DNA from 2 places in the Streptomyces sp. NPDC107581 genome. Region 1 is predicted to be linked to the other one. Evidence: riboswitches for the same ligand, from Rfam matches in the RefSeq annotation. Region 1 holds a riboswitch; the other holds the start of a gene.

Region 1 (15,825 bases):
CGCGGAACTCGATGGCGCCAGGCGGCGCGGCCGAAGGCGCCCCCGGTCCGGCGCCCGACGGGGCCGGTCTCCGGCGTGCTCCGGTGGTGAACGTCGACTCCCCGCCCGGCACCGGAGAACGGACCGGCGCGGGCGCCGGAGAACGGGCCGCCGCCGGCTCCGGTACGGCCGGGGGTGTGCTGAGCACCTCGTGGACGCGGGCGGCCGACGCGAGGGCGCGGACGTAGCGCGCGTGGGTGGCGGAGACGACCCGCATCGGGCCGTTCACGAACTGCGCGAGGCCGAGCACCGCGATCAGCCGACCCAGGCCGATCCGTCCCTCCAGGGCGAGCCCGCCACCGATCGCGGCAATGGCGGTCAGGTAGAGCCCGGTCAGCAGGACACCGACCGAGAGCAGCGCACCCTCGGCGGACTCGGCCCGCCGCGCCGCGCGTACGGCGTCCCGGCTGACCCGGGCGTAGTCGGCGGCGACGGCGCGCTCGGCGCCGATGCCCTTGAGCACCCGCAGCCCCCGGACGAGTTCCTCGGCCAGGGCAGTGGCCCGCGCCTGCTGGGCCTGCTCGGCACCGCTGGTGCGGCGCAGCACATGGGAGAGGCGGTTCTGCGCGAGAAGGACACCCGCGGTGCCGGCCACGACGAGCGCGCCGAGGCCGAGGGAGATGCGCAGCAGCAGCACCGTGGAGCCGAGCAGGACGACCACCGCGGCGACCGTGGTGGCGAGGGCGCCGGCGAAGGCGCCCACCCGTTCCGCGTCGCCGGATGCGCGGCCGAGCAGGTCGCCCGGCGCCAGCCGCACCCCGCCGCCCGGCCGCAGCACCCGCTGCGTCAGCGCCGTGCGTACCTGGTGCTCCGTGTACTGCCGGGCGCGCGTGGCCGCCCGCGCGCCGAAGCGGTACGACAGGGACAGCAGGAGGAAGTCCGCCGCCAGCAGGCCGAGCCAGCGGACCGTCGATGCAGGCGTGCCGGACCGTACGGCTTCGCCGACCGTGGCACCGACGATCACCGGCACCAGCGCCTCGCCCAGCTGGTGCGTGCTGAACAGCACCGACGCCAGCACCAGGTCGCGTCGGCGGTTGCCCAGGGACCACCACAGCAGCGCCCGCGGCGAGGCGGCCGGAGCCGGGGCGGCGGCACGGGGAGCCCGGGCGGAGGGGCGACGGGAAGGGGCGGAGGCGGGTATGGTCACCCGGCCACGTTAGGGTCACCTTACTTTTGTCGTAAACGCAGCAGAGCGCCACCGTATGTCGTGCATCGGTCATGGACGGCGGGCAGGGGGCGCGTGAACAGGGGCAGGAACGCCGGGCATGGCACACGAGAAGACCATCGGTCTCGAACGGTTCGAGATGGTCCGGGGGCAGATCTTCCAGCACCACCTCCATGACGAGCACCAACTCGCCTGGGCCAGCAGCGGTGTCGTCATGGTCGACGCCCAGGACCGCTGCTGGGTCCTGCCCCCGCACCTCGCGCTGTGGATCCCGGGCGGCGTCCGGCACGCCACCGCGGCTCTGCGGGAGTCGGTGCTCCAGGGCATCTACCTGAACCCGGTGACCTGCCCGCTGGCCTGGCCCCGGCCGACCGTGCTCGCCGTCTCGCCGCTCGCCCGGCATCTGATCGGCTACCTGGCCGGCGAACTGCCGTCCAGGGTGCGTGCGCAGGCCGAGGCCGTGCTCCTGGAGGTACTGCGACCGGCGGAGGCCACCGTGTTCGAGCTGCCGCTGCCGGCCGACCCGCGGGCCAGGGAGACCGCCGCGCTGTTGCTGGACGATCCCGCGGACCAACGCAGGCTGGGCGAGCTGGGGCGCGCGGTCGGCGCCAGCGAGCGCACGCTGCTGCGGCTCTTCCTCGCCGAGACGGGGATGACGTTCGCTCAGTGGCGGACCCAGGCCCGGCTCCAGGCCGCCCTTGCCCACCTCGCCGAGGGCCGGCCGGTCGGACGGGTGGCCGAGCGGGTGGGCTATGCGACGCCCAGCGCCTTCGTCGCCGCGTTCCGCCGGGTGACCGGGTCCACGCCCGCCGCGTACTTCGCCCGGTCACGGGGAAAGGTGAGCGGGCCGGACTAGGCCGAGGGCGCGTTCCGGCCCCGTCGCGCTTGGCGGATCGGCGACATGAGCCACGGATCCGGGCCGGGTCCTTCATCGTCCTCAGCCTCCGGCTGCCGCGTCTGGTGTGCGCCCTGCGGCCCGACGTGGTCGATGTGGCGCACGGGCGTCCGGAAGGGCACGCGGGCGTCCCTGTGGGTGCGCCTGCCTCACATCAGCAGGGGTCGGAGTCGGCGGTCCCGGCTGCCTCGAAGCGGACCGGCGCCCGGAACCGGGCACGCCGGGCGGCACGTCGGAAGGTGGTCAGTACCGCCGGCCCGGCCAGCAGCACACACACGAAGTTGGTCACGGCCCGGCCGGTGTCCCAGCCCAGCGACGTGGCGAGGTCGAAAGCGACGTAGCGGTGCCACTGTTCGGTGAAGGGCAGGCCGGGCAGGTAGGCGATGGAGCTGTTGGGGTCGAGCGAGAACGGCCAGAAGGAGAGGTTCAGCAGGAAGCCGAAGAGATAGCCGGAGAGCGATCCGTACACCGCCAGCAGCGCCACCTCGCGCCGGCCGCTCGCCCGGGGAAGGAACCCGGCGAGCATGCCCACGAACGCGCAGCCGAACATCTGGTACGGCATCCACGGCCCGACGCCTCCGGTGATCAACGCGGAGGCGAACAGCGAGGTGCAGCCGAGCACGAACCCGAAGCCGGGGCCGTAGACCCGCCCCGCCAGAACCAGCACGAAGAAGACCGTCTCGATGCCCGCCGTGCCGGCGCCGAGGGGTCGCAGCGCCGCGTTGACGGCGGAGAGCACGCCGAGCATGGCGAGCGCCTTGGAGTCGATGCCGCCTTCGGCGATCTCCGACAGCACCACGCACAGCACCAGGACCAGCAGGACGCCGAAGATCAGCGGTGGTGCGTAGTTGGAACCGAACTTGCCCGGCGCGACCACGAACGGCCAGAAGAACGCGACGAGTCCGAGGAACGCGGCGAGCGCCACGACCACGCCGGCACGCGGGGTCAGCCGGATCGCGCTGCCGATGCGCGCGCTCACGGGCGTGTCCCCTCTTCGTCGTCGGCGGCCAGTGCCTGCGCGGCCTGCTTGACCGTGAGGAACGGCAGCGGGGAGAGGATCTTCGCGGTCTGCGGGGCGAAGGTCGGCGAGGAGATGATGACCTCGGTGGTCGGGCCGTCGGCCACGACGTCCCCCTCGGCCATGACGACCACCCGGTCGGCTGCACGGGCCGCGAACTCGACGTCATGGGTGGAGATCACAACCGCCCGTCCCTCCGCGGCGAGAGCGTCCACGATGTCCATCAGCGCCGTCTTGGCCCGGTAGTCCAGGCCCCGGGTCGGTTCGTCCAGGAGGAGGACCTGGGGCGCGGCGGACAACTGGATGGCGAGGACGAGCGCGAGCTTCTGGCCCTCCGACAGGTCGCGCGGGTGGGTGGCGTCGTCGATACCGGGCGCGAGCCGGTCGAGAAGGTCGCGCGCCTTCAGCCTGGTGCCCGACTCGGCGTCCGCCTGGTCGAGTTCCTCCTTCACCGTCTCCAGGTAGAGCAGGTCGGCGGGGGTCTGCGGGACCAGGCCCACGAGTCGGCGCGCCTCGGCCGCGGGCACGGTGTGCGGATCGGTGCCACCACGGCCGCCGGACATCTTCACCGATCCGGCCTTGCGTGGTCCGGACCCCTGCAGGGCCCACAGGAGGGAGGACTTTCCGGAGCCGTTGCGGCCCATCAGCGCGGTGACCTCGCCCGCGTGCAGATCGAGGTCCACTGCGCGTACGGCCGCGACACCCCGATAAGTGACCGTGATGCCGCGTGCGGCGAGCAGCCGGGTCCGTTCGCCCTCCGGGACCGGTGGCCTGACGGGGGCCGGGGCACGGCCCGCGAGCCTGGTACGCAGCGGCGCGGCGGCACGGCGGGCGTCGCGGATGGACAGCGGCAGCGGAGACCAGTTCGCGACCCGGCCCAGCTCCACGATCGGCGGTGCGATCGTGGAGGTACGGAGGATTTCGGACGGAGCGCCGATGCGGGCGCGGCCGTCGCCGGGCAGGTGGATGACGCGGTCGGCGTACTGGACGACGCGTTCGAGGCGGTGCTCGGCCATGAGGACAGTGACACCGAGGTCGTGCACGAGCCGGGTGACGGCGGCGAGGACCTCCTCGGCCGCCGTGGGGTCCAGTGCCGAGGTGGGTTCGTCCAGGACCAGGACGCGGGGATGGGCGGTGAGGACGGAGCCGATGGCGACGCGCTGCTGCTGCCCGCCGGAGAGTTCGTGCAGGGCCCGGTGGCGGAGGTCGGCGAGGCCGAGCAGGTCGAGGGTCTCCTCGACGCGCTTGCGCATGGTCGCCGCCGGGATCGCCAACTGCTCCATGGCGTAGGCCAGTTCCTCCTCCACCGTGTCGGTGACGAACCCGTCGATCGGGTCCTGGCCGACCACGCCGACGACGTCGGCGAGTTCCCGGGGCGGATGGTGGGCGGTGTCGCGGCCGTCGACCGTGACCCGGCCGTACAGGGTGCCGCCGGTGAAGTGCGGCACCAGCCCGTTGACCGCGCCCAGGAGCGTGGACTTGCCCACGCCCGTGTGCCCGACGACGAGGCAGAGTTCGCCCTCCTCCACCGTGAGGTCGATGTCGCGCAGGGCGGGTTCGGGCGCGTCCTCGTACTGGACGGTGACCTGGTCGAAGGTGATCACGGGGTGTCGGCTCTCTGGACAGGGCTGGGCGGAGGTGCGAGGAAGCCGGCCGTGCCGGCGAGGAGGATCGCGGCGGTCGGGACGAGCGGCAGGCCGGGCCAGGTCAGCGGGTAGAAGGTGGGGTTGAGCTGGGCCGGGTCGTAGCCGAGGTTGCTGAAGAGCAGCACGGCTGACAGCACTCCGCTGCCGGCCACGGCCCACTCCGGCAGGCGCCAGAGGTCGGGGCGGTAGGTGGTGCGGGTGACACGCCGGCCTCCCAGCCGCAGTCCCGCCACGCACAGCACGGCCCCGCACGCCATCGCGGGCAGGCCCAGGAAGGCGGGCGCGGTGGCGTCGAGCAGCCCGTACGCCCCGGCGCACAGGCCGCACATGCCCAGCAGCATCAGCGCACCGGTGGCCCGGCGGGAGCGGCGGGTGGCCGTGCCCGCCCGGCCGTAGCCGCGGGAGTCCATGGCAGCGGCCAGCCGCAGGGACCGTTCCAGGGCGTCCTCCAGGACCGGGACCACGATGCCGCGCAGCGCCTTCATGCCCTTCGTCCGCCCGGCCCGCAGCTTCTTCGCCCGGGCGACGCGTTGCACGCTCTGCACGAGCTGCGGCGCCACGCTGATCGCGACGGTGACGGCGACCCCCAGCTCGTACAGGGCACCGGGAAGCACCCGCAGGGCCCGCTTGGGATTGGCGAGGGTGTTGGCGGCGCCGATGCAGCACAGCATGCAGGCCAGCCGCAGTCCGTCGGTCGCGGCGGACAGCAGCGCCTCCAGCGACACCGGCCCGCCGATCTTGATGCCCGCGTACCAGTCGGGGGTGGGGATGTGCGGGAGGGAGAAGAGGAAGTGGTCGTGCGGGGTGATGCCGGTGGCGAACACCGCGCGGAAGGCAACGCGGATCGTCACCACCGTCAGGGCCAGGAACAGGTAGTACTTGAAGCCGCGTGCCCAGGGCGCCTCGGTGCGCCGGGCCGTGACGACGTAGCCGAGAACGGCGAGGACGAGGAAGAGCAGCACCGGGTTGTCGGTGCGGCTGACGGCGGTGGCGAGGGCGAGCGCCCACACCCACCAGGCCACGGGGTGCAGGGTTCGCGGCAGGCGCCGGCCGCCGCGGTCGGGGACCGCGGCGGCCGGGGACGCCTCGACTGTCGTGCGGGCCACCGCGGTCACTCGGTACGACGGCGGCGGTACGCCACGAACGCCGCCGCCCCGCCGATCAGCACCACGAGACCGGCGCCCGTCGCCACGGGGACGATCGAACCGGCGTCGTGCTTGGCCTCGGCGGCCGGGGCGGCGTCGACCACCCTGGTGCCGGTGCCGGATGCCGCCGCTGCCGGGCTGCTCGCGGTGGCAGTGGGCGTGGGTGACGCAGTCGGGCTTGCGGACTTGCCCGCCTTCGGCTTCTTCTTCGGTTCGGCCGCGGCGGACCGGGAAGGTGCGGTCGTGTGCCGCTCGGGGGCCGGGCCGGTGTCCACGTCGGGCGGCAGCGAGGGTGCCTTGTGGGTGGAGGCGGGCCGGCCCGCATCGCCCTGTGGCTTGGTGTTGTGAGCCCGCAGCTGGTCCGGGGAGATCGTGGGCCGGCCCTTGGTTCCCTCGACGTTCGTGCCGCCGAAGATCCACAGGTCGACGCTGCCGGGCTTGGGCTTGTAGAGCATCGCCCCGAGCTGGCTGTACGTCCAGTCCCTGGCCCCTGGGTCGGCGTGCCAGTACGACCAGTACGCGGAGGCGGGCGGCGTGAGCACGCAGTCGTCCTGCGCTGCGGTCGGATACTGCTTGCCGCTCTGGTAACCGCTGTAGCCGATACGGCAGATGAAGGCCGGTCCGTCGTGCCCGGTGCCGGTCGTGCGCCAGCCGCCCTGGTTGAGCAGTTCGTACCCGGTGGTCGGGGTCGTACCGCAGGAGCGCAGGATCGGGCCGCCCCAGTGACTGAAGTCGACGGCGAGCACGGCGCCCGAGGTCGTCGTGCAGCGGCCCATCGGCTGCGGGTCGGCCGCGGCCGGGGTGCCGGTCGCGGCGACGACGGCGACCGGCAGGCAGAGCGCTGCCAGTACGCGGAGCCGGCGTGCGGCCGTGGTCGCACCGAGAGCCGTGGCCACCGCGCGGAAGCTCACGGGACTCATCGTCCGCCTCCCGTGCCCGCACGACGCCGCGCGACGACCACCGTGCGCCAGCCGGCGAGCACCAGCAGCGCGGCGATCCCGGCGAGGGTGCCCACCTGGGCACCGGTGGAGGCGAGGACACCGCCCCCACCGCCGCCGTCCGCGACGGTCCCGCCGTCACCCGAGCCGCCGGTGTTGCCGCTGCCGCCGGTGTCGCCCGTGGTGATGATGTCGGGGGCACTGCCGCTGGGGCTCGGCGTGGGCTGCGGGGAGGTGCTGGTCAGGCTGCGCTTCAGCTTGCCGAAGGAGATGCCGGTGGCTCCACCCACGGCCTGGGTGGAGGCGCGCAGGTCGGAGCCGGGCTGGCCTTCCTTGGCAACCCGGAACCCGCCGTCGGCGTTCTGCTGTGCGGCGAGGAATTTACGGGCCTTGGCGATCTGCGCGGTGTACTTCCCCGCGTCGAGGGACAGGCCCTGCACGGCGAGTGCGGCCGAGTTGACGGAGTCGCCCGCCGCTCCCGGGAATCCACCGTCGGACAGTTGCCTGGACGCCATCCATGCCAGCGCCCTGTCCACGGCCTTGTCCGCCTTGGCACCGCCCGCCAGGTCGAGAGCCATGGCGGCGATGGCGGTCGAGTCGACGTCGGAGTCGTTCGTGGCGGGGATCAGGCTCGGCCAGGCACCTGAACTCCGCTGGAGGCTCTCCAGATAGGCGACCGGCTGAGCGGCCGCCGTCTTGTCACCCGCCCGCAGCTGGGCCATGACGGCCAGGGCCTGGGAGAACACGGACGGGGCGTAGGTGTAGGCGCCCTTGGCCGCGCAGGAGCGGTCCGGCGCGGTGCTGGGCTTGGTGCAGACCGCCTTCTTCAGCGCTGCGATGAGGTCGTGCCCGGCGAAGTCGCGCGGGTCGCGCCCGACGGCCTCGGCGAGCAGCGCCGTCTTGCCGATCGAACCGCCACCGGCGTAGACGGTGCCGATGCCGGTCCAGTCGTTGACGGTGCGGCCCGCGCCGTCCCGGCCGGCGTGGTCGAGGAAGTCGACGACGCTCCGCAGCTTGGCGTTGTTCAGGCCGGTGGCGGCGAGCGCGTAGGCACCGTCGATGGTCAGGCCGAAGTCGGCGCGGCCCGTGCCGAGCCCGTCGTCGTAGTACTTGCCGCTCTTGAGGTTCGCCGCCTTGGTGAGGTAGGTGACGCCCTTTTTCAGGTCGGGTCCGGTACCCGGGGCGGGGGTGGTGGGGGTGCCGGTGGGATCGGTGGGGTCCGTGGGCGGTTTCGTGGGACGCGCGTCCTTGGCCGTCAGGGTGACGAGGCTGGTGCCGGCACCGGCCAGGACGGCTCGCGGAGTCGGGTAGAGGGCGGGGGCGGTGTCGCCGCCCTCGAAGCCGAAGCCGCCGTCCTTGAGCTGCTGCCGGGACAGCCAGTCGACGGCGGTGTCCGCGCGGTCGGTGTCGCCGAGCGCACGCAGGGCCTGGGCAGCATAGGCGGTCGCCTCGACGCTGCCGTTGGTGGCGGTCGGGTCGGCAGGGAAAGAGCCGTCCGCGAGCTGCTCCTTGGTCAGGAAGGTACGCGCCCCGGTCACTGCGTCGTCGTGGCCGCCGGCCCTGTGCAGCACGAGGGCGACGAACGCGGTGATGACGGTTTCGCCGCTGCATGATTCGCCGGGCTGGATGAGAAGGCTGGTGGTCCCGCCGTCCTCGCACCGGAGCTGGGTCAGCCGGTCGACGGTCGCGGCCGGCGGCGTCACCCCGCCACGCAGCAGGGCGAGCACGGCCAGCGCCTGCTGCTCGGCGACACCGGCGTTCTTGAAGTCACCCTTCGCGGTGCAGCCCGGAGTCTTGTCCGGGTCGGATCCCTCCGCGCAGACGTTGGAGGTCAGGTCGGCGAGGAGGTCGTGGCCGCCGAACTTGTGCGGATCGGCCTTGGTGATCTCGGCGAGCAGGGCGAGCCGGGCGTTGGCCCCGGCGTCGGGGCCCTGGTCCTTGCCGGCCGCGTAGATGTAGTCGTCCGCGTGCGCCGCGAGGTAGTCGGTGATCTTGTACAGCGGGGTGCCCTGGCCATGGACGGCGGCGAGGGCGTAGGCCGTGTCGAGGGTGAGCGGATAGTCGGGGGTGCTGGCGCCGTCGTCGACGATCCGCGTGCCGTCGGCCAGTTTCCCGGTGAGCCAGGTCGTGGCCGCGGTGAGGGAGACCGTGCCGACCCGCACGTCGTCGGGGCTGAACCTGGGCTCCCCGCCGGAGCCGTCCGGCTTCGTGCCGCCGTACACCCAGGCGTCCACGTCGCCGTTCTTCAGCTTGCGGGACTGTGCGCCGTACGGACTGTATGTCCAGTGGTCCTCGCCGGGTGAGGCGATCCAGTAGGACCAGTAGGCACTGGCCTGCGGGGTGGCGTCGCAGGCTTCCTTGTCCGGAGTCGGGTACTGGGTACCGGAGTTGAAGGTGGCGAGGCCGATGCGGCAGATGAAGGCGTCGCCGTCGTGCTTGGTTCCGGCGGTGGTGAAGCCGCCGGTGTGAAGGAGGTCGAAGCCGGTGGTCGGGGTGGTGTCGCAGCCCCGCTCGACCTTGCCGCCGAAGGACCCGAAGTCGACGGCCACGACGGCACCCTTGGTGGCCGTGCAGTCGCCGATCGGCCCGGCCGCGGACGCCGTCGTGCTGGTGAGGAAGGCCACACCCGCCGCCAGCGCCATGAGCCACGCCGCCACCAGCGCCGTCAGGCGTCTCGGACCTGTGCCCGCCCGTCCGTCTCTTCGTCTCTCGGTCCCCACCGCAGCCCCCTCGTGCCTGCCGGCGCGTGCGCGGACGTGGCAGAGGGCCTCCGGAGGACGGGGAGAGCCCGGCAGCCGGAAGCTGGTCGCACCACGCCGTAGTCCGCGACGGCGGCTGTTACTGATGATCATGTTCCAGGCATTCCGGCTCGCCCGGCGCGGAGCCGGGCCTACGGTTGCGGGTCAGCGCCGGACTTCGACCGGCTTCCCCTGGAACTTGTCGCCTATCAGCGGGATTTGAACACGCTTCACAGGAAGCGTCAAGACGGGCCCAGGGTGCCGCGACGGGTGACCGACCGAGCGCTGGCGGCCGGGTTGCACGTCAGGTACCGTCCCGGACTGCCGAGTGGGGGAACCCGGTGGGAGTCCGGGGCTGACGCGCAGCGGTGTGGGACGGCAGGGGGCCGGCCCGAGCCCGAATGCCCAAGCGGTGAGACACCTTTGGAAGCCGGTCCACGCGTTCCGGGCGGCGGCCACGTCCCGCCGCCCCGGTGAAGGTGGACATGGGTCCGGCCGACGCCCCCTCATTCCAGGAGCAGGCCATGTCCCGTCATCCGTCCCGACGATCCGTCCTCGTCGCTTCCGCCGCCCTCGGCGCATTCGCGCTGACCACGCTGCCCGCGGCGGCCACCTCCACCCCGGCACAGATCGCCACGTCGAAGACGAACGGCGTCACCTACCTCAAGTCGCTTCAGGCCGCCGACGGGTCGTACGCCGGTTCCGGGCTGTCCAACGAGTGGGCGTTCAGCGCGCTCGCCTCGGCCGGAACCGCCGCCGTCGACGTCACGCCCGGCGGAGACACCAGCAAGAACGCGAGAACCGTCTACCGCAACCTGCTGTCCACCAGCGGCTGGCCGTCCTCCAGTCCCCTGGTCACCGACTACGAGCGTGCCACGCTCAACGCCTACGCCGCCGGCATCGACCCGTCCCGTGTCTCCGCCTCCCGCAACCTGGTCGCGGACATCTACAGCTACTGGCAGACCTCCGAGCCCGGCTACTTCGGCCCGTCGTCCAACTTCAACGGCACCGTCTTCGCCGCGCTCGCCCTGAACGGCGCGAAGACCCAGGCGGGGCAGACCCGCATCCCGCAGGCGCTGCGCAACTCGATCATCACCCGTCTCCGGGCCAACCAGCACAACGACGGCGGCTGGAACTACAGCAAGGCCGAAGGCAACCCGAGCCAGCTGGGCGCCGGCAGTGACATCGACATGACCGGTGCCGCCATGGCCGCGCTCTGCGTGTCCGGGGTGCCGAACACCGACACCGACATCGTGCAGGCGAAGAACTTCCTGAAGGGCAAGCTCGTATCGGACACCGGCGCCTTCGACGCCATGTTCGGCGCCAACACCGACTCCAACGGCTGGGCGGTCTCGGGTCTGAACGCCTGCGGAATCGACCCGCAGGCCGGTGACTTCCTCACCGCGGACGGCAAGACGCCGGTGGACTTCCTCATCGCCCAGCAGTTCAACCCGGGCGGCGGCTTCAAGTACCTGCCCACCGACACCTCGCCGACGGCGTACTCGTCGATCGACGGTCTGCGGGCCGTGGCGGGCGGCGGCTTCACCGCGACCCCGCCCGTCCCGACGACGCCGGGCGCCCCGCAGTGGGTCAGCCAGTCCTCCCTCACCTCCGGTACGGCGACGAAACTGGCACTCACCGTGGACGACGGCTCCGGCAACCTGAAGGTGTGCTCCGTCGCACTCACGCCGACCGGTACGACGACCACGCTCGGTGCCGTCCTCGACGCGGCCAAGACCGCCGCCACCCCGTCGGGCTGTGTCACGAGTGTGAACCCGTCCTCAGGCTCGGGCGTCATCACGGCTGTCAACGGCAAGGCCAACAGCGGCTCCAACACCTGGAAGGTCAGCGTCGACGGCTCGTCCTTCGCCTCCGCGACGCGGGGCAAGGTCGTGAACGTCGGCGACACGATCGCCGTGCGCTGGGGCGTCTGACGGCGATGCCGCTCCGGGACCCGCCCCGCGGCGGGTCCTAGAGTCGGGGTATGCGCATCGTCTCGCTGCTGCCCGCCGCCACCGACATCATCGCCGAGCTCGGACTGACCGCGCAGCTGGCCGGTCGCACTCACGAGTGCGACTGGCCACCGCGCGAGGTGGCGTCCGTACCGGTGGTGACCGGGGCGGATCTGGACCAGGACGTGCTCACCAGCCGGGAGATCTCCGACGCGGTCGGCGGTTCGGCGCACTCCGGGTCGTCGCTGTACACGCTCGACACCGAGGCGCTGGCGTCGCTGCGTCCGGACGTCGTGCTCACCCAGGATCTGTGCGACGTGTGCGCGGTGTCCTACGAGAAGGTCAGCAGCACGGTGCGGCTGCTGAACGCGCAGACCAAGGTCCTCAGCCTGGAGCCGCACACGCTCGACGACGTACTGGACTGCCTGGTGACGGTCGGGGAGCTGCTCGGCGTGCCCGAGCGCGCCCGGCGGCGCCGGGCCGAGCTGTGCGCTCGTCTCGACCGCGTCCGCGCGGCGGTCACCGGCCGTGACCGGCCCCGGGTCGTGGCGATCGAGTGGCTCGACCCGTTGTGGCCCGCAGGGCACTGGGTGCCCGAGCAGATCACGACGGCCGGGGGCGAGCCTCTCCTCGCCGCACCCGGCGAGCACACCGAGCCGATGGCCTGGGAGGCGGTGCGGGCCGCACGGCCGGACGTGGTCCTCGTCCTGCCGTGCGGCTTTCCGCCCGAACGCACCTTGCGCGAGAGCGAGTTGCTCACGAGACTCCCAGGCTGGACGGACCTGCCCGCCGTCCGGTCCGGCCGGGTCTGGGTGCTGGACGGACCGGCCTACTTCAACCGCCCGGGACCACGGGTGGTGCGTGGGGCGGAGGTACTCGCCCATGTCCTGCACGGCGTGCGGACCGCAGAGGCGGTGTCACCGGCCGAGGCACGACCGCTCCCCGGCCGGTGACGGCACACCGGAATCAGAAGGCCGTCCAGGTGAACGCCACCTTGTCCCCGGCGTTCAGCTTGAACTGGCAGCCGCCCACGGGGGTGGACGTGCCGTTGACGGAGATGTTCCAGTAGGCGCTGCCCCCGCCGCTGACCTTCTTGATGGTGTCGACCGAGTAGTCGTCGAACGACGCGTACCAGGTGCCGTCCCAGGTGAAGTGCCGCTTGCGGGCCGCGTCGTCGAGGGCGGCCGTAGGCGTCGGTACGGCGGAGGGGTTGGCTCCCCCGTTGGTGCCGTCGCATCTGTGGGTGCCGCCCGTGACCGTGGTGACCTCATGGCCGCGCGTTCTTATGCTGCCCTTGAAGAGGAGTCCGTCCGGTCCCTGGACCGTCAGGCTCACCCGGATGGGAGCGTTCGTACGGGGCATGCTCTGGGCGTGAGCGACGGCCGGGGCGGAGGCGAGAGCCAGGCCGAGAGCCGTCGTGGCGATCATGGTACGGCGTGCGGATGTGCGGTGCACTGGTGAAGCCTTCCTGAGGTGGGCGGCCCGCGGCCCGTCGCCGAGCGAACGGACCGGCACCCTCGGCAGGCGCGGCTTCCCCCTCCGGGATGTTGGACGCACCGAACCCGGCTACTCGGATCAGGCTCTCGGCTTCGCGCTGCAGACCATGACAGTGGGAAGCATTTCTCGGCACGCTCCGGGTACTCCGACTCGCGGCCCGCCAAGGCCGCACACGGTTGCAGGTCAGCGCCGGACTCCCACCGGCTTCCCCCAGTCACGTGCCTATGCGGTTGTTGTGCCGCCCGTCCACTCCCGCGCGACGGTCACGGCCGCCCGCCAGATGCGAACGGCGTTCAGTCTACGGCTGGTTGGGGCGATCTGCTGAGCAGTCGCCGGTATTGCGTGCAGCGGGCGAGAAGCTCGTCATGTGACCCGATACCGACGGCCCGGCCCTCTTTGGAAGGGCTGTGGTGCCTGCGGCGAGCGGACGGGCGACCCGGATCTCGGGGGTCGCAACCGGGCGGTCACATCGGTGGCCCCGCAATGGTCCGCCACGCCGGAATCGCCTGCCCGGCCGAGAGGCCCCGGCCACAGACCACCGTCCGAGGAAGCCCGACGGTGGTCGGGCGGACCCAGGGACGTGCGCCGAGCGGAGCGTAGGCGTCCGGGCGGCGGGTCGTGAAGAAGGGGAACAGCTCCAGCCAGTCGCGCCGGGCGTCCAGGTCGAAGTCGCCGAAAGGGCTCCCGCGGGCGCGCTGCTCGCGGGAACCCTCCGGCGCTGCCTGCTGGTGAAGGGTGAGAAGACGGTCACGAGCAGGACATCCGTGCGACCCCGTCGTCAGGGGCGCAGGAGCAGGCTGTCGCCGCGCTCCTTCGCGGCGGCGTAGCGCTTGGCCACGTCCTGCCAGTTGACGACGGCCCACATCGCCTCGATGAAGTCCACCTTCTGGTTCTTGTACTGGAGGTAGAAGGCGTGCTCCCAGGCGTCGAAGACCAGGACGGGGGTCGAGCCCTGGCCGATGTTGCCCTGGTGGTCGTAGACCTGCTCCACGATCAGGCGGCCGCTGAGCGGCTCGTAGGCGAGCACGCCCCAGCCCGAACCCTGGGTGGTGGCCGCCGCCTTGGTCAGCTGCGCCTTGAAGCCGGCGAACGAACCGAAGGACTCGGTGATCGCGTCGGCCAGGTCGCCGACACCGTCCTGGGCCAGCGGCTCGCCGCCGCCGTCCTTCGGACCGGTCATGTTCTGCCAGTAGATGCTGTGCAGGATGTGCCCGGAGAGGTGGAAGGCCAGGCTCTTTTCCAGCCCGTTGATCGAGCCCCACGACTCCTTGTCCCGCGCCTCGGCGAGCTGCTCGACCGTGTCGTTGGCGCCCTTCACATAGGCCGCGTGGTGCTTGTCGTGGTGCAGCTCGATGATCTCCGGGCTGATGACCGGGGCGAGCGCCGAGTAGTCGTAGGGAAGTTCCGGGAGCGTGTAGAGCGCCATGTCCAACGTCCTCCGACGTTATTGCCAGATGTATGCAGCTGCACGCTAACAGCAAGAACGGTACCTTGCGATCAGGCGTCGGACCTAGGACCCCCTCACCATGTCGCGCCGAGTACGTGACGGCAGTCCGCGATCCGGACTCCTCAACCGCGGCGAGAAAGGCAAGCACGTGACCATGACTCCGCCGTCGCACGGTGACGCGACGACGCCGGAACTGGCGGTGCTGTTGCGACGCCACGGCCTGCGCTGCACCCACAGTCGGCTGTGCACCCTGAGGTTGCTCTCCGCCTCCGGGATGCATCTCTCCTCCGCCGAAGTCTGGGCTGAACTACAGCAGCTGGATCTGCCCTTCGATCAGGCGACCGTCTACCGGACCCTGGAAACTCTGACGGACGCCGGTCTGGCACACGCGGTCCACGGTCCGGGCGGCCCCAAGCGCTACGGCATCAGTTCCAAGCCGCACCATCACACGGTCTGCGAGCGGTGCGGCCAAGTGGGGGATGTGGCGATGGAGCACCTCAGGGAAGCCTCGGAGCGGATCGCCGAGCTGACGGGCCTGCGAGGCGACGCGGCGGGTTCGCTGCTGCTCTTCGGCCGATGCGCTCGCTGCAGTACCTGACCGTGGGTGGGTGCGGGACGCCGTCCATGGAACGGACGCTGTCAAGGCGGGACGGCGCCCCGCACCAGGGCCGGACGCAGGGTGCACCGCTTCGGCCACCCTGGCCGACCACTTCTTGCACAGTAGATGCTCTTGCAACAGGTGCGCAATAAAGACTCATCGCGCTTCGCCCTCAGGGAGGAGCTGCCCGTACGCCTCGCCGCGACGGACAAGGCCGTGGTGAAGGTCGAGCGGAATTTCCCCAAGGTGCACCGGGGTTGGAGTGCTCGGGGGCTGATCGACCAGGCCCCGAACGCCGAGCGGGCCGCCATGGACAAGGAGCGCGTCACCGAACGGGCTGTGGCTGACGCCGGAGACGCGGGTTCGCGTTGCAACTCGGGCGAGGGATCGGCGAGTGACTGTGGTCTCCGGCGGTGACCCTGGGGCCTGACGGTGGCCGGTATCCGGCGAGAGCGAGGGTGAACGGCGGCGGGTCATGCGCGCGGCACCGCCGGACAGCCGCTGCTCGGCGCGTTCCGGGGTCGTGGCGGGCCGGGCCAGTCCCGCCGTCCACTTCACCTCGATCCGGGCGAACGTCCACACCAGCAGGGCGACCGCCCAGGTGGCGAAGAACAGCCCGACGATGACGTAACCGATGACGTTCAGGTCCAGGCGGGAGACCCAGTCCCAGAACGCCCCGTGCAGGTTCGCCTTCTCGGCGATCGGGCCCAGCAGCTCGACGGTGCCGATGACGAGGGCGACGGCCAC
Region 2 (15,825 bases), on a different contig from region 1:
CGACAATGACCCGCACCGGACAGCAGCGACCGACACCGGACGACGGCAACCGCAACCGAACGTCAGGGACCGGCACCGGACGGCAGCGACCCCGCACCGGACCACGGCGACCCGCAGCCCGCGCCTGCCCGGACGACGGCTCATTCGCCGACGCCGGCCAAGTCCCTCAGCCGCCGCGCCTGCGCGGCCCGCTCGGCCGCACGCTGAGCCTCGTAGTCCCGCTCCTGCGCACCGCGCAGCAACGCCTTCGTCTCCACCACGGCATCCCGCGGCGCAGCCAGCAGCGCGCCGGCCAAGTCCTGTACGGCTCCGTCGAGTTCCCCGGCGGGCACCGCGAGGTTGGCCAGCCCGGACGCCACCGCCTCCTGGGCCTGCACATAGCGCCCGGTGACACAGATTTCGAGCGCGCGGGCGTACCCGACCAGTGCGACCAGCGGATGTGTGCCGGTCAGGTCGGGGACGATGCCGAGGCTGGTCTCGCGCATGGCGAACTGCACGTCGTCCGCGACGACTCGCAGGTCGCAGGCGAGCGCGAGCTGGAACCCGGCTCCGATGGCATGCCCCTGGACGGCGGCGATGGACACGATGTCGTTCCGCCGCCACCAGGTGAACGCCTCCTGGAATTCGGCGATGGCCGCATCGAGTCCGGCATCGTCACGGCGTGCCAGATCGGTGAAGGTCGGCTCGCCCGGGATCCCCTCCGGGGTGAACATCTGACGGTCCAGCCCGGCGGAGAAGGACTTGCCCTCGCCGCGCAGCACGACGACACGGACGGAGCCCGGCAGCAGCCGGCCGGCCTCGGTGAGCGCCCGCCACAGGGCGGGGCTCTGCACATTGCGTTTGGCCGGGTTGGCCAGCGTCACCGTGGCGAGCGCGTCGTCGACGGTGAGCCGTACGCCGTCCTTGTCGAGTACAGGTGCGAGGTCCTGGTCGGGCGAAGCCATGGGGCGCCTCCGATGAGTGCGGTCATCACGCATTGCCGTGACAGCTCGTGCCATGACGGCATGCTAAGTGACTGCACAGTAACCACCCGGCCGATCAGCCGACCGACCGGGTGGCCACCATCGAAGGCGATGGGCCGCCCGGAGTCAGGACGAAGCGGCCTTCTTGCCCCGGGTCGCTCCGCCACGCCCACGGAGCGTGACGCCCGACTCGCTGAGCATCCGGTGCACGAAGCCATACGAGCGGCCGGTTTCCTCGGCCAGTGCCCGGATGCTTGCACCGGAGTCGTACTTCTTCTTCAGGTCTGCCGCGAGCTTGTCGCGCGCGGCGCCGGTCACCCGGCTGCCCTTCTTCAGAGTCTCGGCCACCCGTGCCTCCTCATGGGAAGTGCGCTCTGGTCTCCTCATGATCACCCCTCCGGGGCGTGATGGCCACCCATTCGGCAAGGTCCGTGAGACATCGTTGTGACGACAGGAGCACATCCCCACATCCGGAATCCGCAATTCCATCGAGTTCCGTCGGCGGGGACGAACCCGTGGATTCGCGAAGCACCAGGTCAGAGACGCGAAGCGGCCGACCCCCCGAAGGCCGGAGGATCGGCCGCAAAATCGATGTACGACACACCTCGATACGAGGAGATCTCACACAGATGATGGATCACGGATCGGCCGAATGATCCATACGCAGTGGATCAGGCTTTCGATCAAGCCAGGGCGACGAGATCCGCGTAGTCGGAGCCCCACAGGTCCTCGACACCGTCCGGCAGCAGGATGATCCGCTCGGGCTGGAGCGCGTCGACGGCGCCCTCGTCGTGGGTGACGAGGACCACCGCGCCCTTGTAGGTGCGCAGCGCGCCGAGGATCTCCTCGCGGCTGGCCGGGTCGAGGTTGTTGGTCGGCTCGTCCAGGAGCAGCACGTTCGCCGAGGAGACGACCAGGGTGGCGAGGGCGAGCCGGGTCTTCTCACCGCCGGAGAGGACACCGGCGGGCTTGTCGACGTCGTCGCCGGAGAACAGGAACGAGCCCAGCACCTTGCGGACCTCGACCAGGTCCATGTCCGGGGCGGCCGAGCGCATGTTCTCCAGGACCGTGCGCCCGGGGTCCAGGGTCTCGTGCTCCTGGGCGTAGTAACCGAGCTTGAGGCCGTGACCGGGGACGACCTCGCCGGTGTCGGGCTGCTCGACTCCGCCGAGCAGGCGCAGCAGGGTCGTCTTGCCGGCGCCGTTGAGGCCGAGGATGACCACCCGGGAGCCCTTGTCGATGGCCAGGTCGACGTCGGTGAAGATCTCCAGGGAGCCGTACGACTTCGACAGGCCCTCGGCCATCAGCGGGGTCTTGCCGCAGGACGCGGGCTCCGGGAAGCGGAGCTTGGCGACCTTGTCGGACTGGCGCACGGCCTCCAGGCCGGCGAGGAGCTTGCCCGCGCGGCGGGCCATGTTCTGCGCGGCGACCGTCTTGGTGGCCTTGGCGCGCATCTTGTCGGCCTGCGCGTTCAGGGCGGCGGCCTTCTTCTCGGCGTTGGCGCGCTCGCGCTTGCGGCGCTTCTCGTCGGCCTCGCGCTGCTGCTGGTAGAGCTTCCAGCCCATGTTGTAGACGTCGATCTGGGCGCGGTTGGCGTCCAGGTAGAACACCTTGTTGACGACCGTCTCGACCAGGTCGACGTCGTGGGAGATCACGATGAAGCCGCCGCGGTAGGTCTTCAGGTAGTCGCGCAGCCAGATGATCGAGTCCGCGTCGAGGTGGTTGGTCGGCTCGTCGAGCAGCAGGGTGTCGGCGTCCGAGAACAGGATGCGGGCCAGCTCGATACGGCGGCGCTGACCGCCGGAGAGCGTGTGCAGGGGCTGGCCGAGCACACGGTCGGGCAGGTTGAGCGCGGCGGCGATGGTGGCGGCCTCGGCCTCGGCGGCGTACCCGCCCTTGGTGAGGAACTCGGTCTCCTGGCGCTCGTACTGCTTGAGGGCCTTCTCGCGGGTGGTGCCCTTGCCGTTGGCGATGCGCTGTTCGTTGTCGCGCATCTTGCGGATCAGGACGTCCAGGCCGCGCGCGGACAGGACGCGGTCGCGGGCGAGGACGTCGAGGTCGCCGGTGCGGGGGTCCTGCGGGAGGTAGCCGACCTCGCCGGAGCGGGCGATCTGGCCCGCGGCCGGGATGCCCTCGCCGGCCAGGCACTTGGTGAGGGTGGTCTTGCCGGCGCCGTTGCGGCCGACCAGGCCGATGCGGTCGCCCTTGGCGACACGGAAGGTGGCGTTCTCGATGAGGACGCGCGCACCGGCGCGCAGCTCGATACCGGAGGCGGAGATCACGGACAGACTCCAGGGCGATGGGGGTCCCCCGCTCGAGCGAGGCCGAGAGTGGGGGAGGGTTGGCGGGATGGGCGGCTGAGGACTTTCCCGCCGTCTAATGCGCGAGGAGAATGGCCATGCAGACAAGTCTAACGGGGCCGTGCAAGCCGTTTTCCTGCGTCCACGGTCCGGACCGACCGCGCCGGGCCAGGCGCGGAACAGTGCTGTGACGTCGGGCGGAACGGTGGTGCGGCGTCGAGTGGGCCGTGGTGTGACGCCCAGCGGAACGACGGTGTGACGTACAGCACGCCCGGGCTCGACGGCACGGCCCTGCGGCCCGGCGCACCTGCTCCGTCCGGGTGACCGCCCGACGTCCGGGGCGGGTGGCCGGGTATGGATGGCGCCAGGCCTTCGGACGGTCGGCGCCGGGGCGCGGACGGAGGGTGGTGGCGCGTGCAGTTCGACGACGACGCGAACCTGGACACCTCCGAGGTACAGGATGTGCGCGGGAGCCGGATCCCGGGCGGGCGGATGACGGTCGGGGGCGGCCTCGCGGGTCTGATCGCCCTGCTCCTGGCCCTCTTCTTCGGCATCGGCCCGGACCAGCTGGGGCTGTCGTCCGGCGACACCTCGCCGGCGCCCGCCTCCTCCTCGCTGGCACAGGTCCAGCAGACCTGCCGCACCGGACGGGACGCGAACACGCGCGACGACTGCCGCATGGTGGCCGTGGTCAACAGCGTGCAGGACTACTGGACGCGGGAGTTCCGCAGCCGTGGCAGGACCTACACCCCCTCGACGACCGTCCTGTTCAGGGACCGGGTCGGCACGGCGTGCGGCACGGCCACCTCGGCGGTGGGGCCCTTCTACTGCCCCGGGGACCGCAGGGTCTATCTGGACCTCGGCTTCTTCAACGACCTGAGGACGAAGTTCGGGGCGAGCGGCGGGGCCTTCGCGCAGGCCTATGTCGTGGCGCACGAGTACGGGCACCACGTGCAGGACCTGCTGGGCGTCCTGGGCCGCTCCCAGGACGGGCTGACCGGCGCGAACAGCAGCTCGGTCCGGACCGAGCTGCAGGCGGACTGCTACGCCGGGGTCTGGGCGCGCCACGCGACGACGACGCCGGACGAGTCGACGGGGCGGCCGCTGGTCACCAGTCTGACGGCGGCCGACATCCGGGACGGTCTGGACGCGGCGGCGGCGGTGGGCGACGACCGGATCCAGGAGCGGTTCCAGGGGCAGGTCACCCCGGAGACGTGGACGCACGGTTCTGCGCAGCAGCGGCAGCAGTGGTTCCAGCAGGGATACCGGACCGGTGATCCGGCCCGGTGCAACACGTTCCGCTGAGGCTTGTCAGTGGTGCCTGCAAGACTCGGTGCCAGGGCAGAACCGACGCACGAAGGAGTGATCGGCATGGCAGGCACGGGCGGACGGCCGAGCATCTACCCGTCGTTGTTGTACGCGGACGCGAAGGCGGCGATCAGGCAGCTGACGGAGGCCTTCGGCTTCACCGAGCTGTCGGTGTACGAGGGGGCGGACGGCACGGTGATGCACGCCGAGCTGGTCCAGGGCAACGGAGCGGTGATGGTCGGCTCCAAGGGCCGCGGCGGCCGGTTCGACGCGGCGATGAAGGACGCGGGACCCACGGGGGTGTACGTCGTCGTGGACGACGTCGACGCCCACCACCAGCGGGCCGTGGAGCACGGTGTGGAGATCCTGATGCCCCCGACGGACCAGGACTACGGCTCGCGGGACTACATGGCCCGGGACGCCGAGGGCAACATCTGGAGCTTCGGGACGTACGCCCCCGAGATCGGCGTCTGAGCGGTCCGCTCCCGCGGTCGTCGGCCGTCCCGCGGTCGCCGGCCGCCCCCGGTGCGGGCTATCCCCCGGTGTGCACCTGGAAGGCGGCCCGGCGCACGGCCTTGGCGAGGGCGGGGTCGGGGTGGGCGGCGGCGAGCGCGACCAGGACCTGCACGGTGCGCGGATGGCCGACGGCGCGGACCTCGTCCAGCAGCACGGGGACGGTGGGCTGCACCGCGGCCTCCAGGTGCCGTACCAGCATCGTGGTCTCGCCGTGGTCGGCGACGGCGGCGGCCGTGTCGACCCACAGCCAGGTGGCCTCCTCCCGGGTGAGGACCTCGTGGGCGTCCTCCGGGTCGATGCCGTCGTGCTCGGCGAGCCACAGCAGGGCGTACGGTCTCAGCGCCGGCTCCTGCACCACGGAGCGCACGTCGGGCTCGGCCGGGGCACCGACGACGCGCAGCGCCTCGAAGGCGAGACCGCGCAGCAGGGCGTCCTCGCCGCGGGCGGCACCGAGCAGTTCGGTGACGGCGCTGCCGACGGGGCGGGCGGCGAGCCAGGCGCGGTATTCGGCGCGGGCCGCGTTGGGGCGCAGCTGCGCGCAGCCGCGCAGCATGTCCTCGGCGGACTGCTCGATGTTGCCGGCGGGGCTCTGCGCGGCCACACAGATCTGCTCCAGCTTGACCCAGACCGCCCAGCTGCCCAGCGGGGTCAGAGTGCCGTGGCCGTCGCCGTAGGTCAGGGCGCCGACGGAGGCGAGCGCCTTGAGGGCCCAGTCGAGGAGGGGGCGGAGGGGGGCGAGCGGGGTCTCCCCGGCCGGTGCGGCTTCGGCCGGGCTCACGGTCTCGGCGGGGCCCGCGGTCCCGGCGGGTCCCGCGGAGTCGGCGGAGCCCGGCCCGTAGGAGACCTCGCAGCGCTCGGTGCGCAGTTCGGTGACCCGCTGCTGGAGCAGGTCCAGCAGCTGCTCGACCGGGACGGGACCGGCGGACAGCTGGAGGAAGGAGAGCACCTGGGGCATGGCCGAGACGACCTCGGCGACACCGGCCGGCTCCTGCCCGGCCGGCTCCGGGCAGGCGAGCGACCAGGCGTCGAAGAGGGCGACCCAGCCGCGCAGCACGGCGCTGTCGTCACGGTCCCAGGCACGCAGTCGCCAGCCGGGGCGCGCGCTGTCCCCGTGCACCTCGATCAGTCCCGCGAGGCGCGCGGTGTCCCAGTGGGCGCGGATCCGGGCGGCGCTCAGGCCGAGGTCGGCGGCGGCGCGCTCCGTGGTCGCTTCGGAGAGGGTGGCTTTGCCGTCGGTGGTGGCGCCGTCCCGGCCGGGGCCGAGGGCGGTGTCGGCCCAGCGGGCGACGCGGACCGCTCCGGCCAGGCCGGTGCGCGCCATTCTGGCCAGCTCGCCGGGGGCCGGTGTGCCCTCCGGGGGGCGGGGGGCGGGGCGGCGTGGGCGCCGCTGGTTCACAGCTCGGGGGGCGGCGGCCAGGGGTCGCGGTCGGACGAGTCGAAGCCTGGAGTCGCGCGGGATACGGGACGTCACGGGTGCAGTCTTCCGGTTGACGGTCCGAAAACCCAAACGGAATGTCACGGGGGGCGACGGGGCTGGCCAACGCACCGGGTCCGGTGGAGGGCGCAGAGACATGTTCAGGCCAGTCGTACGGCCTTAAACGGAATGACTGGAACCGGGGCATCCGCCTTGTCCCGGCGGGGCCGGGAGCGCGCCTACATCAGCGGGGTCAGGAACCGGCGCAGGCGCTCCTCGTACTCCTTGGGGTCCGCGTTCCACATCGCCGCGTGCGGGGCCTGCGGCACGGTGTGCAGGGCGACGCGGTCGGGACACAGGGCGGCCAGACGGCGGGAGTGCTCCCAGGGGGCCACCGTGTCGTCCGGGCCGTGGATGATCAGGGTGGGCACGGCGAGCAGCTCGGGGTCGGCGGTCTCGGCGAACCGGTCGGCGTGCAGCCCGGCCCGGCCCTGCGCGGCCCGCACCGCGAGCGGCAGCAGCGGCTCCGGGGTGTGCCGGGCCTGGGCGAGGGCGCGCAGGGTGGCCTGCCAGCTGAGCACCGGCGAGTCGAGGATCAGCCCGGCGACGCGCTCGCGCACGGCGGAGTGCTCGGCGGCGCGCAGGGCCATGGTGGCGCCGGTGGACCAGCCCAGCAGGATGACCCGGCGGGCGCCGTAGCGGACGGCGTAGCGGATCGCCGCGTCCACATCGCGCCACTCGGTCTCGCCGAGGTGGCTCAGGCCGTCCGGCGGGCGCGGGGCGCCGAGGTCGCCGCGGTAGGCGAGCGCGAGGACCGGCAGCCGGCGGCCGTGCAGGAACTCCATGACGTTCATGGCGTGCTCGCGGGTGGTGCCGAGGCCGTGCACCGCGATCACCCAGGTGTCCCGGTAGCCGGGCACGAACCAGGCGGGCAGCGCGCCGAGTTCGCCGGGCACGTCGATGTCGGAGTGCTGGAGGCCGAGGGCGGCGTCCGGGTTGCCGACGTACACGTTCGGGGTCAGCCACACGGCGTCGCCGGGGGCGAGGGCACCGTGCGTGACACGTATGAGGCGGCGTACGACGGTGTCGGCGGTGTGCTCGGCCGCCTCCAGGACCGGGCCGACGACCGCGTGGGAGCCGTCCCCGGCGAGCCCGTAGGTGCCGGGGCGCAGGGAGGCCAGATGGCGGGTGAGCGTGATCCGGCCCGCGGCGGTGCCGTGCACGGTGAGCCGGGGTTCGGTGGGCAGCGGACGGCCCGCGGGCGCCTTCAGCGCGGCGCCGCTGGCGAGACGGCCCGCGGCCACGGATGCCGCACCGGCGGCCAGGACGGCGGTGAGTGCGGCGGCGGTCGCTTTGACGGTGCGCACGGGTCCAGTGTCGTGGGGGATCTCGATACCGGCCAGCGGAAGGGGCGGTCCGGATCGGCGGGAAGTCGGCGGAGAAAGGGGAGGCGCCGGTCGACGGGGCGGAAGAAGGGGATCTTCAGCGAGGGGGGAGCGTCCCCGCGGACGGCACCGGCCGTGGTGCCCGGGCCGGCCGCCGTCGCGCCGTCGTCGTCCCGGCGCGGCCTCAGCCTCGTTGGCCGTATCCCTTCAAACGCGCCCCGGCCTCGTCCATCTGTTCCTCCGTCAGAAGGGAGGGCGCCCGTCCCGGTGCCGCGGACGCCGTCAGCCACAGCCGGCACATCCACTCCAGCTGGGCGGTGCGGTCGTAGGCCTGGTCGAGGGTGGCGCCGTAGGTGATCATGCCGTGGTTCCGCAGGAGGCAGCCGGAGCGGCCGGCGAGGGCGCGGAGCATGTTCTCGGCCAGCTCGTCCGTGCCGTACGCGGCGTAGGGGGCGACCCGGACGGGGCCGCCCATGGCCGCGGCCATGTAGTGGATCGGGGGCAGTTCGCTCACGAGGGTGGAGACGGCCGTGCCGTGCACCGCGTGGGTGTGGACGACGGCGCGGGCGTCGGTGGTGCGGTAGACGGAGAGGTGCATGGGCAGCTCGCTGGTCGGCACGAGCGTGCCGAGCACCTGCCGCCCGTCGAGGTCGACGCCGGTGATGTCGTCCGGGGTCAGCCGGTCGTAGGGCACGCCCGACGGGGTGACCAGTACGAGGTCCCCGACGCGTGCCGACACGTTGCCGGACGTGCCGACGACCAGTCCGTCGGCGACGGTCCGGCGGGCCGTCGCGACCACCTCCTCCCACCCGCGCGCCTCGTCCTCGGTCGTGTCCCGCCGCTGCTCAGCCATGCGGGGATCCTGCCAGCCGGCGCGGTGCCGAGTGGTCCGGTCGCGTGGATCGGACCGGAAGCCGTGCACCCGAACGGGCGAACATCACTGCAAAACAGATGAAATGACAGCTCCCCGTCGATCACCGGGCATTCAATGATCTTTCCCACTCGCCGGACGACGTTCCGCCGCGACTCCAGGGGGACCCATGGCCCGTGACCGCACACCTTCCCGCCGCCGTGCGGGCGTCCTCACGGCGGCGGCCATGGCGGCCCTGGTCCTCGCCGGCACCGCCGCGGCCTCCGCGGGCCCGCCGGCCTCTGCGGGCCCGTCGCCGCCGGGAGCCGGTCGGGCCAGCGGGCGCGACGTGTCGTCCCACCAGGGGCAGGTGGACTGGCCGGCCGCCCGGTCGGACGGCGCACGGTTCACCTACGTCAAGGCGACCGAGGCCACGGCCTACCGCAACCCCCTCTTCAGGCGGCAGTACGACGGCGCGCGCCGGGCCGGCCTGATCCGCGGCGCGTACCACTTCGCCCGGCCGGACACGTCCTCGGGCGCCCGGCAGGCCGCGTACTTCGTGCGGCACGGCGGCGAATGGCGGGCGGACGGCTGGACGCTGCCGCCCGCGCTCGACATCGAGTACAACCCGTACGACGCGAAGCACAGGTGCTACGGGCTGGGCCGGCCGCGGATGGTCCGCTGGATCCGGTCCTTCAGCGACACCGTCGCACGGATGACCGGCCGGCGGCCGGTCATCTACACCACCGCCCAGTGGTGGAGGGCCTGCACCGGCGACAGCCGCGCCTTCTCGGACCATCCCCTGTGGATCGCCCGGCACGGCACACGGAGCCCGGGACCGCTGCCGGGCGGCTGGTCCTCCTGGACCTTGTGGCAGTACACCGCCGAGGGCAGCCGCACGGGTGACCAGAATCTCTTCCACGGGCCGCCGAGGCGGCTGCGGGCCTTCGCGCAAGGCCGGTGGCCAAGGGGCGCCTAGGGGGCAGATCCGGGCAAAATCCGGGACCCCTCCCATAGAAACCCTGGCGCCCGCTCCAGTTCACCTTCCGTTCATCCAGGTTGCCTACGGTCCAACAGCCAATGACCTCGAATGATTGCCTGGGTAAATGGAAAACTTCTCGCTGATCCTCGCGATTGTGGTGGTGACCGCACTCGCGTTTGATTTCACGAACGGTTTTCACGACACCGCCAACGCGATGGCCACGACCATCTCGACCGGTGCGCTCAAGCCCAAGGTCGCGGTGGCCATGTCCGCCGCCCTCAACCTTGTGGGCGCCTTCCTCTCCGTGGAGGTCGCCAACACGATCTCCAAGGGACTCGTCGACGAGAACGGCATCCGGCCCGAGGTCATCTTCGCCGCCCTGGTCGGCGCGATCCTCTGGAACCTGGTGACCTGGCTCGTGGGCCTGCCCTCCAGTTCCTCGCACGCCCTGATGGGCGGACTGATCGGCGCCACCGTCGCCTCCGCGGGCCTCGGCGCCGTCCACGGTGACGTCCTGATCACCAAGGTGCTGCTCCCGGCGGTCGCCGCCCCGGTCGTGGCCGGTCTCGCGGCACTGCTCGCCACCCGGTTCTCCTACGGCATCGGCCGGGGCGCCGAGGGCGAGGCCACCCGCAAGGGCTACCGCGCCGGGCAGATCGCCTCCGCCGGCCTGGTCTCCCTCGCCCACGGCACCAACGACGCGCAGAAGACGATGGGCATCATCACCCTCGCGCTGATCGCGGGCGGTGCGATCGCCCCCGGCTCCAACCCTCCCACCTGGGTCATCCTCTCCGCCGGCATGGCCATCGCGCTCGGCACCTACATCGGCGGCTGGCGCATCATCCGCACCATGGGCAAGGGCCTGACCGACCTGGAGCCGCGACAGGGCTTCGCCGCCCAGACCAGCGCGGCCACGGCCATCCTGGCCTCCTCGCACCTCGGCTTCTCCCTCTCCACCACCCATGTCGTCTCCGGCTCGGTGATGGGCGCGGGCCTCGGCCGCAAGGGCGGTGTGGTCCGCTGGTCCACCGCGACCCGCATGGTCGTCGCCTGGGTGCTCACCCTCCCGGCCGCCGCGCTGGTCGGCGCGGGCGCCGAGTCCGTCACGGACCTCGGCGACTGGGGCACCGCGGTCGTCGCCGTCTTCCTCGTCGGCGCCAGCGCCGCGATCTGGAAGTTCTCCCGCCGCGAGGTCGTCGACCACACCAGCGTCGTGCCCGCTGACGACGCCGAGCCGGCCGGCGTGGTGACCACCGCCATCGCCGCGGTGACCCCGCCCCCCGCGGGCGTCGTCACCGAGGACCTGACGGCCACCATCCCGGCTCCGGCCGCCGCCGTCCCGGCTCCCGCCGCCGCCACCGAGCCGGCCCCGCCGGCCGCCGCCGTCTGACCCCGAGCACCCGGTACCTGAAGGAAGCATCCCCATGAAGATCGACTGGGCGGCCCTCGGCTCCGTCTTCGGCGTCAGCCTCGTGTTCACGGTGGGCCTGGTGGCCCTGTTCACCCTCGGCGTCAACGGCCTGGCGCGGCGCGAGAAGGCCGCCGCGCAGGGCGACTCCGCCGCGCTGGCGGTGACCGGTGCCTATGTGTGCTTCGCGACCTGTGCGGCCGCGGTGGCGTACGGGTTCTATCTGATCGTGGCCAAGGCCTGACCTGTGATCGTGACCGAGGCCCGACCTCTTGCGTGACCGAGGCCCGACCTCTTGATCGTCACCGAGGCCTGACCTTCGAAAGGTCCGCGTCCGCGCGGGCCGGACGGTCCCGGACCGCCCTGCCGAGCCCCCAGTGGGCGACCCGGCAGGGCGGTCGCCGTGTGTCCGGGGCGGCCTCCGCCGTCGCGCCGCCCCGCGAGACCCACTGCGCTCCCGCGAGAGGCCCGCCGCGCTCGCGCGAGACCCACTGCGCTCCGGCGGGCCCTCGCCCGCCCCCCAGTTGGACGACCTGGCCGTCGTCCAGCGGCATCTCGCCCGCGTGCGCCGCCTCGCGTCTCCTCGTGTCTCCTCCCGCGTCCGTTCCATCCCGTATGAGACGTACGCCCTCTTGCTGATCCTCACGGTCCGTGGGTACCGGAGGGATGCGCGAACGCCGCCCGAGAGGAGGGGAATTCACCGCAATCCGGTCCTCCGGCGCGGTCGGGCGCGCTGCCGATGTGGGGCTCAGCACAGTCCGCCGTCCCTGGTCAAAGGCAAGTTGACGGCTCTTCCGAGTGCGTGGTGGACTGCCCACGCCATGTACGGCGGCAGAAGAGGAAGCCGGTGCGAATCCGGCGCGGTCCCGCCACTGTCACCGGGGAAGAACACCCCGGGAGCCAGGAACTCTCACCGCCGGTCTCGTCGGACCAGGGCGTGGACACCCTGAGTGAGGACACATATCGCCATGCTCGGCTGCCGATCGAGGACCAGTACCAGGCCCGCCCCTGACCTCACGGCCGGCTGAGCCGATGGGTGCCGATCGCTCGTACGCGTACGGCGCCGCCGCCGGCCTTCTCGGCGATCTCCTTCTCGGCGATCCGCGCCGCGGGCATCCGGTCGCCGCGTTCGGGCGCGCGGCCGCAGCCGTGGAACGCGTGCTGTGGCGCGACCACCGCGGCTGGGGCGCCCTGCACACCGCCGTGTGCGCCGGCGGCGCCGTCGCCCTGGGGGCCGTCGCCGAACGGGCCGTACGCCGCTCCCCCGTCGCCTCCGCCGCACTGGCCGGCGCCGCCACCTGGGCGGTCGTCGGGGGTACTTCGCTGGCCCGGGAGGCCCGGACCGTCGGGCGCGCCCTGGAGGCCGGGGACATCGAGGCGGCACGTGCGCGGCTGCCGCATCTGTGCGGCCGGGATCCGCAGGCCCTGGACGCGGACGGGATCGCCCGCGCCGTCGTGGAGTCGGTCGCCGAGAACACCTCCGACGCCGTGGTGGGCGCGCTGGTGTGGGGTGCGGGCGGCGGGGTGCCGGGGCTGCTCGGGTTCCGGGCCGTCAACACCCTGGATGCGATGGTGGGGCACAGGTCGGCCCGCTTCCGGCGCTACGGCTGGGCCTCGGCCCGCCTCGACGACGTGGCCGGCTGGCCGGGGGCGCGGCTGACCGCCGTACTCGCCGCCGCGGCCGGACCCGACCCCCGCGGCGCCCTGCGCGCCTGGCAGGCCGACGCCCGCAAGCACCCGAGCCCCAACGCCGGGCCCGTCGAAGCCTCGTTCGCGGGCGCGCTCGGCGTGCGGCTGGGCGGGACGCTCTCCTACGGCGGGCGCGTCGAGCACCGGCCCGTCCTCAACGGGGACACCGGGCGGGCCGTCCGGGTCACCGACATCGACCGGGCCGTACGGCTCTCCCGCCGCGTCGGCCTGCTCGCGCTCGGCGTCACCCTCGCCGCGCGCCGACTCGTGAAGGGACGTGGGAAGTGAACGGTGGTCTCCTCGTCGCCGGCACCACCTCCGACGCCGGCAAGAGCGTCGTGACGGCCGGGATCTGCCGGTGGCTGGTGCGCCAGGGCGTGAAGGTCGCGCCCTTCAAGGCGCAGAACATGTCCCTCAACTCGTTCGTGACACGGGAGGGTGCCGAGATCGGCCGGGCGCAGGCGATGCAGGCCCAGGCCTGCCGCGTCGAGCCGACCGCGCTGATGAACCCCGTGCTGCTCAAGCCGGGCGGTGAGCAGAGCAGCCAGGTGGTGCTGCTGGGCAGGCCGGTGGGCGAGATGAGCGCACGCGGCTACCACGGAGGGCGCCAGCAGCGGCTCCTCGGCACGGTCCTGGACTGTCTGGCCGAGTTGCGGGGCACGTATGACGCGGTGATCTGTGAGGGGGCCGGTTCGCCCGCGGAGATCAATCTGCGGCGGACCGACATCGTGAACATGGGGATCGCGCGGGGCGCGCGGCTGCCCGTGCTCGTCGTCGGCGACATCGACCGGGGTGGCGTCTTCGCCTCCTTCTTCGGGACGCTCGCCCTGCTCTCACCGCAGGACCAGGAGCTGGTCGCCGGCTTCCTGGTGAACAAGTTCCGCGGCGACGTCGGCCTGCTGGAGCCGGGGCTGGAGATGCTGCACGGTCTCACCGGGCGGCGCACCTACGGCGTGCTGCCGTTCCGGCACGGGCTCGGCATCGACGAGGAGGACGGGCTGCGGGTGTCCCTGCGGGGCACGGTCCGGGAGTCGGCCGTGACGCCTCCGCTCGGCGAGGACGTCCTGCGGGTCGCCGTCTGCGCGATCCCGCTGATGTCGAACTTCACGGACGTGGACGCGCTGGCCGCCGAACCGGGCGTCGTGGTGCGGTTCGTGGACCGGCCGGAGGAGCTGGCGGACGCCGACCTCGTGGTGGTCCCGGGTACGCGCGGGACCGTACGGGCGCTGGAGTGGCTGCGGGAACGGGGCCTGGCGGAGGCGCTCGTGCGCCGGGCCGCCGAGGGGCGGCCGGTCCTCGGCATCTGCGGCGGCTTCCAGATCCTCGGCGAGCACATCGAGGACGAGGTCGAGTCGCGCGCCGGGCAGGTCCGGGGCCTCGGGGTGCTCCCGGTGCGCGTGAAATTCGCCCGGGAGAAGACCCTCACCCGGCCCACCGGCGAAGCCCTCGGCGAGCGGGTCGAGGGGTACGAGATCCACCACGGGGTCGCCGAAGTGACGGGCGGAGAGCCCTTCCTGGACGGCTGCCGGGTCGGCCCGGCCTGGGGCACGCACTGGCACGGCTCGCTGGAGTCGGACGGCTTCCGCCGGGCCTTCCTGCGCGAGGTGGCGGCCGCCGCGGGCCGCCGGTTCGTGCCGGCCCCGGACACATGCTTCGCCGCGCTGCGCGAGGAGCAGCTCGACCGGCTCGGCGACCTGATCGAACAGCACGCGGACACGGACGCGCTCTGGCGGCTCATCGAGTCGGGCGCGCCGCAAGGACTGCCTTTCATTCCACCGGGAGCGCCCGCATGAGCACAGTGTTGTTGTTGTCGACCGCCGACACCGATCTGCTGGCGGCCCGGGCCTCCGGCGCCGGGTACCGGATCGGCAACCCGACCCGGGTCGACGTGGCCGGGGAACTGCCGGGTCTGATCGAGGGCTCGGGTATCGCCGTCGTACGGCTGCTGGGCGGTAAGCGTGCCTGGGAGGACGGGCTCGCCGCGCTGAAGGCGTCCGGGATCCCGACCGTGCTGCTGGGCGGCGAGGCCGTGCCGGACGCCGAGCTGATGGCCGAGTCGTCCGTTCCGGCGGGCGTCGTGGCGGAGGCGCTGAAGTACCTGGTCGAGGGCGGGCCCGCGAACCTGACCGAGCTGGCCCGGTTCCTCTCCGACACGGTGCTGCTGACCGGCGAGGGGTTCGAGGAACCGCGGAAGATGCCGGAGTTCGGGGTGCACGGCGGGCGTGACCTCGTCGAGGGCCGCCCCACCGTCGGCGTGCTCTTCTACCGGGCCCACGAGCTGAGCGGCAACACCGCCTTCGTGGACACGCTGTGCGAGGCGATCGAGGCGCACGGCGCCAACGCCCTTCCCGTGTACTGCGGTTCGCTGCGCGACGCGGACGCCGGGCTGTACGAGATCCTCGGCCGGACCGACGCCCTGGTGGCCACCGTCCTCGCCGCCGGCGGCACGCACGCCTCCGAGGCCTCGGCGGGCGGCGACGAGGAGGCCTGGGACATCGGGGCGCTCGCCGACCTCGACGTGCCCGTCCTGCAGGGGCTGTGCCTGACCTCCTCGAAGAGCGCCTGGGAGGAGTCCGACGCCGCCCTGTCCCCCATGGACGCGGCGATGCAGGTCGCGATCCCGGAGTTCGACGGGCGCCTGATCACGGTGCCGTTCTCCTTCAAGGAGCAGGGTCCGGACGACGTGCCGGTCTATGCCGCCGACCCCGAGCGGGCCGGGCGCGTGGCCGGAATCGCCGTACGGCACGCGCGGCTGCGGCACAAGGCGAACGCCGACAAGAAGCTCGCGCTCGTCTTCACCGCGTACCCGACCAAGCACTCGCGCGTCGGCAACGCGGTGGGCCTGGACACGCCCGCGTCGGCGGTGCGGGTCCTGGACGCCCTCAGGGAAGCCGGCTACGGCCTCACCGAGTACCCCGACAACGGCGACGAGCTGATCCACCGGCTGATCGGGGCCGGCGGGCACGACGTCGAGTGGCTCACCGAGGAGCAGCTGCGCGTGGCGCCCGCGC

What was found. Region 1 has a riboswitch for cobalamin ahead of ACZ7P3_RS36985 (prenyltransferase/squalene oxidase repeat-containing protein). Riboswitches for the same ligand answer to the same signal wherever they lie in the genome.
Region 2: it holds a riboswitch for cobalamin, as region 1 does, so the genes downstream of both, ACZ7P3_RS16560 (cobalamin biosynthesis protein) here and ACZ7P3_RS36985 (prenyltransferase/squalene oxidase repeat-containing protein) in region 1, are expected to answer to the same signal.

Annotation. Positions count from the first base shown of each region.
Region 1 covers NZ_JBVKBH010000020.1:26,105-41,929, forward strand. The annotation lists gene ACZ7P3_RS36955 (ATP-binding cassette domain-containing protein) at 1-1,186, opposite strand, end outside; gene ACZ7P3_RS36960 (helix-turn-helix domain-containing protein) at 1,305-2,060, shown strand; gene ACZ7P3_RS36965 (ECF transporter S component) at 2,254-3,078, opposite strand; gene ACZ7P3_RS36970 (ABC transporter ATP-binding protein) at 3,075-4,721, opposite strand; gene ACZ7P3_RS36975 (energy-coupling factor transporter transmembrane component T) at 4,718-5,878, opposite strand; gene ACZ7P3_RS36980 (hypothetical protein) at 5,875-6,828, opposite strand; gene ACZ7P3_RS36985 (prenyltransferase/squalene oxidase repeat-containing protein) at 6,825-9,566, opposite strand; cobalamin riboswitch at 9,687-9,822, opposite strand; gene ACZ7P3_RS36990 (prenyltransferase/squalene oxidase repeat-containing protein) at 10,109-11,518, shown strand; gene ACZ7P3_RS36995 (cobalamin-binding protein) at 11,569-12,489, shown strand; gene ACZ7P3_RS37000 (DUF4430 domain-containing protein) at 12,503-12,991, opposite strand; gene ACZ7P3_RS37005 (superoxide dismutase) at 13,812-14,459, opposite strand; gene ACZ7P3_RS37010 (Fur family transcriptional regulator) at 14,635-15,078, shown strand; partial or broken gene ACZ7P3_RS37015 (HoxN/HupN/NixA family nickel/cobalt transporter) at 15,595-15,825, opposite strand, start outside.
Region 2 covers NZ_JBVKBH010000006.1:62,609-78,433, forward strand. The annotation lists gene ACZ7P3_RS16505 (enoyl-CoA hydratase/isomerase family protein) at 141-944, opposite strand; gene ACZ7P3_RS16510 (helix-turn-helix domain-containing protein) at 1,089-1,310, opposite strand; gene ACZ7P3_RS16515 (ABC-F family ATP-binding cassette domain-containing protein) at 1,646-3,244, opposite strand; gene ypfJ (KPN_02809 family neutral zinc metallopeptidase) at 3,677-4,567, shown strand; gene ACZ7P3_RS16525 (VOC family protein) at 4,634-5,044, shown strand; gene ACZ7P3_RS16530 (hypothetical protein) at 5,103-6,407, opposite strand; gene ACZ7P3_RS16535 (alpha/beta hydrolase) at 6,740-7,867, opposite strand; gene ACZ7P3_RS16540 (class II aldolase/adducin family protein) at 8,070-8,738, opposite strand; gene ACZ7P3_RS16545 (lysozyme) at 8,926-9,714, shown strand; gene ACZ7P3_RS16550 (inorganic phosphate transporter) at 9,842-11,107, shown strand; gene ACZ7P3_RS16555 (hypothetical protein) at 11,142-11,369, shown strand; cobalamin riboswitch at 11,914-12,056, shown strand; gene ACZ7P3_RS16560 (cobalamin biosynthesis protein) at 12,158-13,102, shown strand; gene ACZ7P3_RS16565 (cobyric acid synthase) at 13,099-14,607, shown strand; gene cobN (cobaltochelatase subunit CobN) at 14,604-15,825, shown strand, end outside.